One region of the Pandoraea fibrosis genome, then DNA from elsewhere that is predicted to be linked to it. Evidence: riboswitches for the same ligand, from Rfam matches in the RefSeq annotation. Region 1 holds a riboswitch; the other holds the start of a gene.
What was found. A riboswitch is a leader RNA that binds a small molecule or an ion and turns the genes downstream of it on or off. The one in region 1 is predicted to bind thiamine pyrophosphate.
Positions count from the first base shown of each region.

Region 2: it holds a riboswitch for thiamine pyrophosphate, as region 1 does, so the genes downstream of both, thiC (phosphomethylpyrimidine synthase ThiC) here and PI93_RS05345 (FAD-dependent oxidoreductase) in region 1, are expected to answer to the same signal.

Region 1 covers NZ_CP047385.1:1,200,032-1,207,198, reverse strand. The annotation lists gene PI93_RS05355 (thiazole synthase) at 71-916, opposite strand; gene thiS (sulfur carrier protein ThiS) at 918-1,115, opposite strand; gene PI93_RS05345 (FAD-dependent oxidoreductase) at 1,132-2,265, opposite strand; TPP riboswitch at 2,399-2,510, opposite strand; gene PI93_RS05340 (ABC transporter ATP-binding protein/permease) at 2,764-4,551, shown strand; gene PI93_RS05335 (SDR family NAD(P)-dependent oxidoreductase) at 4,662-5,462, shown strand; gene PI93_RS05330 (MFS transporter) at 5,546-6,805, shown strand; gene PI93_RS05325 (SMP-30/gluconolactonase/LRE family protein) at 6,992-7,167, opposite strand, start outside.
Region 2 covers NZ_CP047385.1:2,024,343-2,031,509, forward strand. The annotation lists gene PI93_RS09080 (hypothetical protein) at 1-369, shown strand, start outside; gene thiC (phosphomethylpyrimidine synthase ThiC) at 513-2,429, opposite strand; TPP riboswitch at 2,503-2,601, opposite strand; gene pdxR (MocR-like pyridoxine biosynthesis transcription factor PdxR) at 2,726-4,285, opposite strand; gene PI93_RS09095 (carboxymuconolactone decarboxylase family protein) at 4,524-4,979, shown strand; gene PI93_RS09100 (hypothetical protein) at 5,058-6,722, opposite strand; gene blaOXA (OXA-62 family carbapenem-hydrolyzing class D beta-lactamase) at 6,957-7,167, shown strand, end outside.

The DNA of each region.
Region 1 (7,167 bases):
GGAGTTTCCTTGTAAATCGGAGGTACGAGGTGACGAACGAAATCTGAAGCGAAATGCTGGCGAACGGTATTCAGACGCCCGTCTGGTGCCAGAACGGCACGCCGACCACCGGCGTGCTCGCCTCGGCGCTTTCGCGCTCGGCCATCGGGCCGGCGAGCCATGCGGCACGCCCCGCCTTGATCGCTCCGGCAAACGCGCCTGCCATCTCCACCGGTTGCGCGGCGAGCGCCACGGCGGTGTTGAGCAACACGCCGTCGTAGCCCCACTCCATCACCTGACAGGCGTGCGACGGCAGACCGAGACCCGCGTCGACAATCAGCGGCGTATCCGGCAAACGGTCGCGCAGCAACCGCAAACCGTAGGGATTGATCACCCCCTTGCCCGTGCCGATCGGCGCGCCCCACGGCATCAGCGCCTGACAACCGACGTCGAGCAGACGACGGCACAGCACCAGATCTTCCGTGCAATACGGCAACACCTTGAAGCCGTCGCGAATCAGTTGCTCGGCGGCCGTCACCAGACCGAACGGATCGGGTTGGAGCGTGTAATCGTCGCCGATCAGTTCGAGCTTGATCCAGTCGGTCTCGAAGACTTCGCGCGCCATTTGCGCCGTCGTCACCGCTTCCTGTACCGAATGGCAGCCTGCCGTATTGGGCAGCACCGGCACCGCGAGACGACGCAGCGTTTCCCAGAAATGCCCTTCCGAGGCCTGCACCCCGTTGCCCGACAGTTGGCGGCGCAACGCCACCGTCACCATGCCCGGGCGCGCCGCGTCGATGGAATCGTTGAGCGCTTGCAGCGACGGATAGCGCGCCGTGCCCAACAGAAAACGGCTGCCAAAGCGAGTGTCGTACAGCGTGAGCGCGTCACGCGCGCTGCCTGCGGCCACGTTGGCCGATTCGGTGAATGCGTTCATTTCAGCCTCCGGCGACCGGTTGCACGACATCGATCTTGTCGCCCTGCGCGAGCGTGCGCGCCGCGTATTGCGTCTTGGGCACGAATTGCCCATTGATCGCCGCCGCGAACGGCGGCTGCGCGCCGTAGGCGGCAAGCGCCTCGGCCAGCGTCGCCGTCTCGGCCACGCTCAGCGTCTGTTGATTGATATGGATGTCCATCGCGTACAGCTCCCTCTCATGCCTGACGGAACAGGTCCGGCCACGGCCGGCTCGCTCGCCACGTTTCCCAGTCGAACGCGGTCGGTGCAGCGCCCGTCGATTGCATCAATGCCTGCGCCAGCGCGCAAGCCTCTCCCGTGACTGCCGGCGCCAGCAGATAGCCATGCCGGTACAAACCGTTCACTCGCAACAGCCGCGCCCCGTCCCACTGCACACGCGGCAGATGATCGGGCAGCGCGGGGCGGCAGTTGACGTTCAACTCGATAATGCGCGCCTCGCCGAACGCCGGGTTCAGCGAATGCGCCGCCGAGAGCAGTTCGAGCGCCGAGCGCACGGTCATCGGCGACATGTCTTCCGACTCGAGTTCGGTCGCGCCGATCACATACAGATCGTTTTCCTTGGGCGCGATATAGATCGGGTAACGCGGATGCAGCAACCGTACCGGTCGGCGCAGCCCGATACCCGGCGCGTGAATGCGCACCACTTCGCCGCGCACACCGCGCAATCGCGTGAGGACTTCGCGAGCGCCCAACCCACGGCAATCGATGACGAGCCCCGCGTCGGGATAGGCCCCTTCCGCGATCTCCGTATGCCAATGCAGTTCTGCCCCCGCCTTTTCGAGACCGGCCGCCAGTGCGCGCAGCAATTGACGGTTGTCGAGTTGCCCCTCGTTCGGCAGCAGCCAACCTTCCTGAAAACGCCCGGCCAGCGCAGGCTCGACCTCGCCCAATTGCGCACCCGCCACCCGCTCGACGCCACCACGCAGCAATGCCGGCGGGGCATTCGCGCGCATGCGCCGATCGAACATCACGGCTTCGGCACGGTCGGGCTGATGCCACACGACCAGCGTGCCGTTGCGTTGGAAGAAGACAGGCTCGGGCAAGCCATCGATCAGCGACGGCCAGCGCTCGAGACCGGCCGCGCCCATCTCGACGATGCTCGGCTCCGCCACGGCGGCCTCGGCCAGCGGCGCGAGCATGGCAGCCGCGACCCAGCCGGCGGCAGACGATCCGTCGGCGTCACCCCGCTCATACAGCGCCACGCGCACGCCGGCGCGAACCAGTTGCCAGGCCAGAAGACGGCCGGATAGCCCGCCGCCGAGGATGGCGACGTCGGGACGAGAAGCCGAACGGAGTGTCGTGGCGCTCATACGCGCATGGCCGCGCAAGCCGTCACGGCGCGCAGGCAATCAGGGGAATACGAAGGAATCGGTGGAAGGCAGCGCATGGGGTCCTTTCCTCATGAAAGCAAAAGGACGAAACGGTGTTGGACACCTTACCCCACTGGAGGAGTCGGAAACTTCCCACGCCGGTATTACCCGGGTCGGGTGCAAAGGGTCTCTCTCAGCCCCGTGACGTCGTTACGCATGGTCACGGAGCACCCCTGTTTCGCCCGCAGCCATTACAACATAGATGCCGACGCCCGTGCAAGCTGGGTTCCCGGCCGGTTACACGCCCGTTGCGTCTCGTTTTTCGACGAATCTCCCGGGCCTTGTAACAACACGTAAACTGAAATTCGGTGTGACGCGAGTTTCAGGGCGCAATTCGTGCAACGCAGCATCGGGAACTGAGGTCAAATGAGCCGTCGTCCCCCATCACACATTGCACCACTGCGGCAGTGCCGCCAGACGATCATGGTCCACACGCCGATGTCCCCCCAATCGCCCGAGGTGCCCCCGCCCGGCGACCCCGTCGCCACCCCGGCGCCCAAGCCGCCGAAGCACCCTACGGCCTGGCAATTGATCCGGCCTTACTGGGTCTCGGAGAAACGTTGGGAGGGGCGCCGATTGCTGGCGCTCGTTGTGGCGCTGAATCTGGCGGTCGTGTTCATCAACGTGCGCCTGAACGCGTGGAACGCCGGCTTTTACGACGCCCTCGACAAGCGCGACTGGCCTGTCTTCAAGTCGTCGCTCGCCGAATTCGCGATCCTTGCCTTCAGCTTCATCATCATCGCCACGTTCCGCACCTACTTCCGCCAGATGCTCGAAATCCGCTGGCGGCAATGGGTAACCGATACGAACCTGTCGAAGTGGTTCACCCGTCAGGCGTATTACCGCATCGAGCGCGACCATCTCGCCGACAACCCCGACCAACGTATTTCGGAAGATATCCGCACGTTGGTCAACTCGTCGCTGGCGCTGTCGCTCGACTTGCTGACGACGCTCGTCTCGCTGTTCTCGTTCATCACGATTCTCTGGACGATCTCCGGCGCAGTATCGTTCCTGCTCGGCGGCATGAACATCACTATCCCGGGCTACATGGTCTGGGTTGCGGCGCTTTATGCCGTCGTAGGCTCGTTTTTCATCTTCAAGGTCGGCCGTCCGCTCGTGGGCCTTAGCTACCGGCAGCAACAGGTGGAAGCCGATTTCCGTTTTCTGCTGGTGCGTTTGCGCGAATCGGCCGAGCAGGTCGCGCTCTATCGCGGCGAAGGCGCCGAACTGTCTCGTCTGAAGTCGGCGTTTGGCGCAGTGCGCGAGAACTGGTGGCAAATCATGGTCGTAACGAAGCGCCTGATCTTCGCCAACTCGATTTACGCGCAGATCGCCATCGTCTTCCCGATCATGGCGGCGGCCCCTCGCTACTTCGCGGGCGCGTTCACCCTCGGCGTGCTCATGCGAATCATCGACGCCTTCGGGCAGGTCAGCGACGGCTTTTCGTGGTTCGTGAACAGCTTCGCGACACTGGCCGACTGGAAAGCGACGATCAATCGTCTGCGCGAATTCACGCGCGTGATCGACGAGCCACCACAGCAACCCCATGCAGGCGCCATCTCGGTCGTGACAGCGAACAGTTCGTCCGCTCCCGGGTATGCGGCGACCGATCTGCATCTGGCGCTTCCCAATGGCGTACCGCTCGCAGCCGCCGGAACGTTCGCGTTCACACCGGGTTCCCACTGGCTCATTCGCGGCCGTTCGGGTTGCGGCAAAAGCACCTTGTTGCGCGCCCTCGCGGGTCTTTGGCCCTTCGGCAGCGGGCGCATCGACGTCCCCGCCAACGCCCGCGTGCTGTTCCTCTCGCAACAGAGCTATCTGCCCATCGACACCTTGAAGGCCGCACTGGCGTTCCCCTCGCCGCCCGACACGTTCAGCGACGCCGAGTGCCGTGACGCGCTCGCCGCCGTCAACATGGACCAATACGCGAGCGAGTTGTCAACGCCCGCCCACTGGGCACGACGGCTCTCGGGCGGGGAACAGCAACGGCTCGCCGCGGCGCGTGCGTTGCTCCAGAAGCCCGATTACCTGTTCCTCGACGAGGCCACCAGCGCACTCGACGTGGAGACCGAAGAGGCCGTGTACGAAGCGTTGCATGCGCGTTTGCCCAACACGGCGATGGTGAGTGTGGCGCACCGCGAGACCCTCGGCCGCTTCCATCAACACACCATGACGTTGCGGGCCACCGGCGACGTCGAACCCTCACAGGTGGCGGGCGCCGCGTAGCAGGCGCGCACGCCAATTCATTCACTTCCTAAATAATATTGACGCGCCTGTCCCGGCGCACGAGGGCTTTGGCATAATCACGGGCACCCTTTGCCTGACTCGGCCTCATCGTGACCACCCCCGCTTCCTTGTCCGGCCAGTCTCACCGACGCGCCGGACGCACTATCGTCGTAACCGGCGCCGCTTCCGGCATCGGTGCGGCCATCGCCCGCCGGCTTGCCGGCCCGGAAACTCACCTGTTACTCCATACCCGCGGGGCTTCTGACGAGAGTCAGGCGCGTCTCGCCGAGGTACGTCGCGCCTGCGAGGCGCTCGGCGCGCAGTGCGCCGTCTGGTTCGGCGACCTCGCCGAGACCTCTGCCGCCACACGGTTGATCGACGCCGCGCACGACGCCTTCGGCCCCGTCGACCAACTCGTGAGCAACGCGGGCTTCGCCACGCGACAGCATCTGGCCGATGTGGACGACGAGGCCTTTGCGCGCACGCTCGCCGCCATGCCCGGCGCATTCGCCGCGCTCCTGCGCAGCGCGTTACCCGATCTGCAACGCTCGCCGCAGGCCAGCGTGGTGGCCATCAGTTCGTTCGTGGCACACCGCTTCGCGCCGAATCAACCCGGCTTTCCCGCAACCGCCGCTGCCAAGGCCGCCATCGAGGCGCTCGCCAGAAGCGCCGCCGCCGAATACGCTCGCTTGGGCGTGACGATCAACTGCGTCGCGCCCGGCTACACACGTAAAGACAGTGGCCACTCCGCCATCGATCCGGCCGCATGGCAGCGCGCAGCCGACGCCACGCCGACCGGCCGCCTCTGCGAACCCGACGACATCGCCGCGCTCGCCGTCTTTCTGCTCGGCCGGCATGCGCGTCAGATCACGGGACAGGTGATTCACGTCGACGGCGGCCTGACGCTCTGAGTCGCGCGCGAGTTTGCGCACCCCACAAGAAAAACACACGTCACACACATAACGACAAGCACACGATCCACCGAGGAGTCTTCATGGCATTTTTTTCCTGGTTCAAGGAACTCAATACGAAAGAACGCAAGGCCCTGTATGCCGGCTTCGGCGGCTACGCCGTCGACGCGTTCGATTTCATGATCTATTCCTTCCTGATACCCACGCTTATCGCCGCGTGGGGCATGACGAAGGGCGAGGCCGGCATGATCGCGACCAGCTCGCTGATCTCGTCCGCCGTAGGCGGATGGCTCGCCGGCATTCTTGCGGATCGCTACGGCCGCGTGCGCGTGCTGCAATGGACGATCGCCACGTTCTGCCTGTTCACGTTCCTCTCGGGCTTCACGAACTCGTTCTGGCAGTTGCTCATCACGCGCACGTTGCAAGGCATCGGCTTCGGTGGGGAATGGACCGTCGTGACGATGATGATGGGCGAGATGATCCGCTCGCCGCAGCATCGCGCGAAAGCGGTCGGTACGGTGCAAAGCAGTTGGTCGGTCGGCTGGGCTGCCGCCGCGCTGCTGTATTGGTTCTTCTTCGCGGTGCTCGACGAAGGGACCGCGTGGCGCGCGTGCTTCTGGATCGGTATCGTGCCGGCGCTGTGGATCACGTATGTGCGCCGTAACGTGTCGGACCCGGAGATCTTCACGCAGACCCGCCGCAAGATTGCCGAGGGCAAGCTGCAAGGCAACTTCATGCAGATCTTCGCGCCCGAACATCTCAAGACGACGATCCTCGGCAGCTTGCTGTGCTCCGGCATGCTGGGCGGCTACTACGCGATTACGACGTGGTTGCCGACATATCTGAAGACGGTGCGCGGTCTCTCGGTGTTCAACACGAGCGCGTATCTGATTGTGCTGATCGTCGGATCGTTCGTGGGCTATATCGTCGGCGCGATCCTCTCCGACAAACTCGGCCGTCGCGGCGCCTTCATCTTCTTCGCCGTCGCCTCGTTCGTGCTCGGCATGGCGTACACGATGCTGCCGATCACCGACAGCGCGATGCTGTTGCTCGGCTTCCCGCTCGGCATCGTCGTGCAAGGCATTTTCGCGGGGATCGGCGCCTATCTGACGGAGCTGTATCCGAACCACATCCGCGGCTCCGGACAAGGTTTCTGCTACAACCTTGGTCGCGGCATCGGCTCGTTCTTCCCCATCGCCGTGGGCATGCTCGCGCAGACCGGCTCGCTCGTGAAGGCCATCGGCCTGGTCGCGGGTGGCGGCTATCTGCTCGTGGTCGTATGCGCGTTGCTGCTGCCCGAGACGCGCGGCAAGTCGCTCGTCCCGGCGGACTTCACGCATTGATATCTGCCCCGCCATCGGTCTGAGCGACGATGGCAAAACGGGACGCCGGATCGCTAACCTTTGTCGATCCGGCGTCCCGCTGCCTCACCGGGCTGCCATCCACGTCAGCCAGCCAACCCGGCACCACTTCCGCGGTGCTCGCCGCTTGTTCACCTGCGCGCGGCGTCGCTACCGACCTACCCCCGCCTACACACCTGCCGCCGAAAACGCGCCTATAGATCCCGCATAAGGCGCTTCCGGCAATCCCTGCACGCCACAACGCACGGCGAAGACATGACCGTCGTGTTCGTTGGCTCCCGTGCCCGGACGAATCGATGTGACGAACAACGTGTCGAAATCGCGTCCGCCGAATGCACACATCG
Region 2 (7,167 bases), 820 kb from region 1:
CGCGTGCTGCCAACGCGGGCGAGTACCGAATGGATGCTTCGCGTGGGATGTGCCAATGGCATGCCGATGCATCAGGCGATGGTGCGATCCGATCTGCCATCCTCGGTCGGACTGGGCACGGACGAGTGGGTCAAGCTCACGCTCGGGATCGAGCAACTCGGTGAGCGTCACTGGGAGATGCGCCACGCGCAGGTGCTCGACGCCGCAGCGCTGCCGGCATCCAACACGCGGTCCTTCACGGCACTGGCGACGTTGATGTCCTCGAAGCCGCCGCACATCGCAACGCAGCGGCTGCGCAACCAGCTCACCATGCGTGGCCTGCCGACGGCGCCGGCTGACGCCACCACCGACGCGTCGGCGCAACGCTAAACGCATCCGATCCGGCGAACGAGGAATCGCCGGCCGTCATCCATGAAAAAACGCGCCCGGTATGACCCGGGCGCGTTGGCATTTCACTGGCGCGAACGGCCTGCGCGCGGCGCGAACGACACGCCGCACGCTGTGGTGTCGCGTCAGGTACGGCGATAGATTTCGGCGCCGCTCTTGACGAACTCGACCGCCTTGACTTCCATGCCTTGCTTGAGTGCCGCTTCGTCGCTAAGGCCTTGCTTGGCGGCATAGTCGCGCACGTCCTGCGTGATCTTCATCGAGCAGAAGTGCGGGCCACACATCGAGCAGAAGTGTGCCACCTTGGCGGAGTCCTTCGGCAACGTTTCATCGTGGAATTCGCGTGCCTTGTCCGGATCGAGACCCAGATTGAACTGGTCTTCCCAACGGAATTCGAAGCGTGCTTTCGACAGCGCGTTGTCGCGAATCTGCGAGCCCGGATGGCCCTTGGCCAGATCGGCGGCGTGCGCGGCGAGCTTGTACGTGATGATGCCTTCCTTCACGTCGTCCTTGTTCGGCAAGCCAAGGTGTTCCTTCGGCGTGACATAGCACAGCATGGCCGTGCCGTACCAGCCGATGGTCGCCGCACCGATGCCCGACGTGATGTGGTCGTAGCCGGGGGCGATGTCCGTCGTCAACGGTCCGAGCGTGTAGAACGGGGCTTCGTCGCAGTACTCCAGCTGGAGATCCATGTTCTCCTTGATGAGCTGCATCGGCACGTGGCCCGGGCCTTCGATCATGACCTGCACGTCGTGCTTCCAGGCGATCTGGGTGAGTTCGCCCAGCGTCTTCAGCTCGGAGAGTTGGGCTTCGTCGTTGGCGTCGTAGATCGAGCCGGGACGCAGGCCGTCGCCGAGCGAGAATGCGACGTCATATGCCTTCATGATTTCGCAGATCTCTTCGAAGTGCGTGTACAGGAAGCTTTCCTTGTGATGGGCGAGGCACCACTTGGCCATGATCGAGCCGCCTCGGCTCACGATACCGGTCATGCGGTTTGCGGTCATCGGCACATACGCGAGGCGCACACCGGCGTGAATCGTGAAGTAATCCACGCCTTGCTCGGCCTGTTCGATGAGCGTGTCGCGGAACATTTCCCACGTCAGTTCTTCGGCCTTGCCGTTCACTTTCTCGAGCGCTTGATAGATCGGCACCGTGCCGATGGGCACCGGGCTGTTGCGCAGAATCCACTCACGCGTCTCGTGGATGTGCTTGCCGGTCGACAGATCCATCACCGTGTCGCCACCCCAGCGGATCGCCCACGTCATCTTGTCGACTTCTTCGCCGATCGACGACGTCACGGCCGAGTTGCCGATGTTCGCGTTGATCTTCACGAGGAAGTTGCGGCCGATGATCATCGGCTCGGATTCCGGGTGATTGATGTTGTTCGGGATGATGGCGCGGCCGCGCGCGATTTCGCTACGCACGAATTCCGGCGTGATCTCGGCGGGAAGGCTGGCGCCGAAGTGCTGACCCGGGTGCTGACGCGAGAGCAGCTTCGCGAGACGCTCGCCCTGCGGACCGGCGTTGCGCACGCTTTCGATGTATTCCTGACGGCGCAGGTTTTCGCGAATGGCGATGTACTCCATTTCGGGCGTGATGATGCCCTGACGCGCGTAGTGCATCTGCGTGACGTTCTTGCCGGCCTTGGCGCGGCGCGGCGTGCGATGCAGGCCCGGGAAGCGCAGGTCGGCGGTGGCGGTGTCGGCGGCACGCTCACGGCCAAACGTCGAGGTCAGGCCCGGCAGCGCTTCGGTGTCGCCACGCTCTTCGATCCAGGCGGCGCGCAGTGCGGGCAGACCGGAGCGGATATCGATGCGGGCGTCGGGATCCGTGTACGGACCGGACGTGTCGTAGACGTAGATCGGCGGGTTCTTCTCGCCGCCAAAGCTCGTTGGCGTGTCGGATTGCGAGATTTCACGCATCGGAACACGCAGGTCGGGGCGCGAGCCGGTGACGTAGATCTTTCGGGAATTCGGCAGCGGTGCGATCGCGGCTTCGTCCACGCGCGCGTTGGCTGAGAGGAACTTCGGATTGGCGTTCATGCAATGTCTCCTGGCGGGGCACGTGTTGACGCCGACAAATTCGGCGCAAAGCGGCTCAGGAGCATGAACGGGGGCGAGGAACTTCTACGCTCCCTGCGCTGGCATTATCCAGATCAGGTTCTAAGGGTATTTCTCACCCACAACTCACGTTGCAGGACCCCTGCGCTAGCTTTGCGGCAACGATACACCGACATGCCCGGCAAACACAAGCACGACGTGTCCCGAAAAACGTGAACGGATGATGGTGCAATGCGGCATGCAGAGTGCCGATACCCACTTCGCTGGCGGGGCTGGCGTCACTTGGCGGCGTGGACTTTGTCATCGTCGTCGAAGGCGCGAGCGAGCCGCTGGGCAACGTCATCGGCCAACGTTTCGGGCACGTTGGTAAAGCTCATCACGAGTGCCGGTGGCAATGGGCGGGTGACGCTGAAGAAGGACAGCGCCCCCGGCGCAATGCCATGTCCGAACGCCGTGCGGCACAACGCGCGATCGTTGCGATGTGTCTCCAGCCAGCCGAGCAAATGCATGCCGCCGGCTTGTTGTGCGAGTTCGATGCGTCCCGGCAGGTGTTGACGCAGCGCCTGCGCGAGCGCCGCGCGGCGCTCGCCATAGAGCTGGCGCATGCGTTTGATGTGGCGGCTGAAGTGTCCCTGGGTAATGAAATCGGTGACAGTCGCCTGTTCGATCCATCCCTGAGTAGGGGAGGCCAGCGACGCGTTGGCGACGAACGCATCGCACAGCGAGGGCGGCACCACCAGATAGCCGAGGCGCAAACCGGGAAACAGCACCTTGCTGAACGATCCGGCGTAGAGCACACGCTCCCCGCCATCCAGACTCTTGAGCGCGGGCAACGGCGCGCCGGTGTAGCGGAATTCGCTGTCGTAGTCGTCTTCGACGATCCAGGCGCCATGCGCCTGCGCCCACGCCAGCAGGGCCAGACGGCGCTCAAGCGGCAGCGTGACGGATAGCGGCGACTGGTGCGACGGGGTGACGACCGCGAGCCGTGCGTCGGGAGCGGTCCGCTCGCCGGCCGCGACGTCGAGTCCCTCCTGATCGACAGGCACCGCCACTAACGTGGCGCCGGTCATCCGAAGTCCCGCCTGTGCGCGGAAATAGCCCGGATCCTCGCACCATATGGCATCGCCCGGGCGCAGCAGCACACGGGCGATCAAGGCTAGCGCGCCCTGATAACCCGCCGTGACGATGATCTGGCCGGGTTCGCAGTGAATGCCGCGTGCAATCGCGAGATAACCGGCAATGGCTTCGCGCAGCGGCGCCCAGCCAATGGCGCTCTGATAATGCAGTCCCTCGGGGGAAAGATGCCGCGCGTGACGTGCCGCGAGGCGTGCCCACAGCTTGCGCGGGAATTCATCGAGGGCGGGCATGCCGTTTTGCAAGGGAAACGGCATGCCGAAAGCATTCAACGGGATGCTGTTGGGGTTTTCGGGCACATCGCGCACGGACGTCGGTGGGCGATTGAACGTATCAGACGTTTCGCTTGGCGAGGCGCGGCTCGATCGGGTGGTGTCGACACGCGGGGGCATCGCTTTCGCGGCGGCCTCGAGCCGTGTGCCCTCCAACTGAGGGTTGACGCGACTCCCGGCGGCACCACGCCCGATCACGAAGCCTTCCGCGACGAGCCGTTCGTAAGCCGCTTCGACCGTGCCGCGCGCCACGCCGAGTTCGCTCGCGAGCGCGCGCGTCGATGGCAATCGGCTCGACGGCGCGAGCTTGCCCGAGAGAATGCCCTCGCGAATGCGCTCGTACAACGCCCGGTAGGTCGGCATGCCCGTAGTTTGCATGGCGTCGGCCAGATGCAGAGCGGCGAGTGCGGGACGGCTGGATGTTTCGGACATGGCGTGATGTCTCGCGTGACTTGATGGGGAAGTCATCCGGCACCGCCCTCCCTGGTGGCCGGCTCGACTGACTTTGGCCTAGCGATTCTATTCGGTTTTGGCTCTTCTGAATGGGACAAGGGGTGCGTATCGTTCAGAAGGTGTCTGGGGTGTGGATGCATCGTCTGCCATGGGATGTGTGATGGCGGCATACCCCGGCTATCTCGGCATTTTTCTGACCTGAAGGGAGATTCGACTCATGCAACGCCTGAACTTCATCAAAGCTTCCTCGCGCCCCTACGAACATCTCGGCACGCTGAGCCGTTACTTCCACGACTGCGGCTTGCCGGACGGGCTGGTGGAACTGGTCTGGCTGCGTGCGTCGCAACTCAACGGCTGCGCGTTCTGCATCGACATGCATGTGACCGACGGGCTGAAAGTGGGGATCGATTCGCGTCGTTTGCATCTGCTCGCCGCCTGGCGCGAGACTGAGCTGTATTCGCCGGCCGAGCGTGCAGCGCTGGCCTGGACGGAGGCGGTCACCAACGTACAGGATGGCCATGTGCCCGACGCCGTTTTCGACGCGCTGCGGGCGCACTACGACGACAAGCAGATCACCGATCTGACGTTTGCGATCGCAACGATCAACGCGTGGAACCGGGTGGCGATCTCGTTCCGCTCGTCGCTGCCGAAAACACCGCAAGGCGTGCGCTAACCGTGCGCTAGCCATCCGCGAATGCCCGTCATCCGCTACGGCCCGATCGAACGCGAAGCCCACCGGCTGAGGCCGATTTCACTGCGCCAGACGGACTTCGCGTTGAAACTCTCGCGGCATCAGCCGCAGCGCGTCGCGGAAGAACCGCCGGTCGGGCGGCGGCAGCATCGGCAACACGCGGCCCAGCGACTGGGCGGCGTGTAACGCCTGCGGCGAATCGCCATCCTGATGCAGCGCAAACCACAACATTTCGAACCATAGGTTGGCGAGTTGCAATGGCTCGAAGCGAACGCGTCCCTCTTCATGATCGGCCAGCGTCGTGGCCACCACTTCCGTCCATTGCGTGAAGCCCTTGGCGCGCGAGAAGGGGGCGCCGAACGGCTGTACCGCATCGAGAAAGGCGTCGACAGCGAGCGGCGTACTCGCACGCAACGTCGCCAGATCGGGGTCGCGCCGCACCGGCACGCCGCCTCGCGCGATGCGTAGCAGGAAGACCGTATTCCAGACCGAGTTGCCGCCAACACCGAACCGGTCGCAGATCCACTCCGACAGACCGATCCAGCGCAGTGCCTGACGTTGCACGTCGGCTGCGGCAAGACGTCGGCCGACGTCGATGAGCGCCCCCTGCCAGAACAACCACAGCGACAGCCCGATGTTGGCCGCCACGTGTTGTGCCAGCTCGATGGAGTCGGCTTCGAACGCCGCCTGCAAGGCATCGGAGAAGGCCGTCAGGGCATTGGCCGCCGATTGCGCGCGCGCAGGCATCGGGCCGGGGCGCGCCGCGTGCGACTTATAGAGCAATGCCTGCAAGTTCCGGCTTTCGAAGCGGATGCGCGGGTTGTAGACGAGGCAGGGGGCGAGCGATGCGTCGTCGCCGATGCGTTGCAGGTGGGCAAACGCACCCGCCTCGTCGCGCAAGGCATACGCCTGCCATGCCTGCACGATCCAATGCATGGCCCGTAGCGTGGGCGAGCCGGGCGGATTCGCACCGAAGGTCGCAGCGAGCGTTGCGAGCGTTTGTTTCGTGCGTGCGGCATCGCCCATGCGGCGCCACACGATCGTCTCGGCAAGCAGCGCAATGCCGCGTTGCACGTCGTCGACGGCACAAACTTGTGCCGCATGGAACGACGGGATCGCGCCGGTGCGCTGACGTCGCCCTTCGCCTGGCGTGGGGGCTTGCGGCGGCGCGAAGAACACACCGTCCTGCATATCGCGTTTGCCGAGCGTGAGGTGATGCCAAAACGCAATGTCCTGCATCACGTAGTCGAGCGCGGGCGATTGGGTATCCCCGGCGGAGTCTTGCGGCAGTCCCAGAAATGCGGCGATGGCGCGACGCGGATCGTCGGGCGTCGTGTCGCCGATCGTCACCACGATGCGCGACATCTCCTGCCGGGCGAGCCAGAACGGCCCCTTGCCCCGGCCGCGCGTCGGCAGCAGCCGCACATCGGCGTGTTTGTCGTCGCCCCAACCGACGGCAATGCCCCAGCGGGCGAAGTCGGAAAACGCGCGACTGATCAGCATGCGCAAATCGCCTGCGACGCCCGATTGCCCGAAACGGATTTTCAGCGACGCCAGCGAGACGGGCGAAGCCTCGTAGTGGGCTGCGTAATAGACCCGCATCAGGAGCCACAGGCTCTGATATCGCACCGGTTGCGCATCGATTTTCTGCGGGGCGTCGAGCCGCACGACGAGCACAGGCGCATCGGAGGCGGGCGTGAGGTTTGGAGCAGGTGTGTCGGGCATGGCGTCGAGGGGTATCGAGTCGCACCGGGCGGCGGACGGAGTCCACCGCATTGATGAAAGCGTCTGACGGGGCGCACCGATGATACGGCGGTTACGTCGGTTACGGTAGCTTTGCTTTGCGCCTGCCGGAACGCGCACTATCCTGCAAGCGCTTCCGGATAGCCGGCGCCGGGCCCGCGCCACTGCCAACGTTCCCGCCATCTCCATGGCATCCCATGAAATAAGGACAACGAAATGAAAAAGAGAATCTCTCGCTGGCGGCGCTGTGTCTTCGGATGGCGGGTGGCGCTCGCGGTCGTCTCTCCCGTCGTGTTTGCCATCCCGGCGCCTGCGGCGCAAGCCGCGGAGGCGACAACGGTTCGCATGACGGAGCGTGCCGATTGGGGCAAGCTATTCGACGCGGAAGGGGTCAAGGGAACGATCGTGGTGCTCGACGGGCGCACGC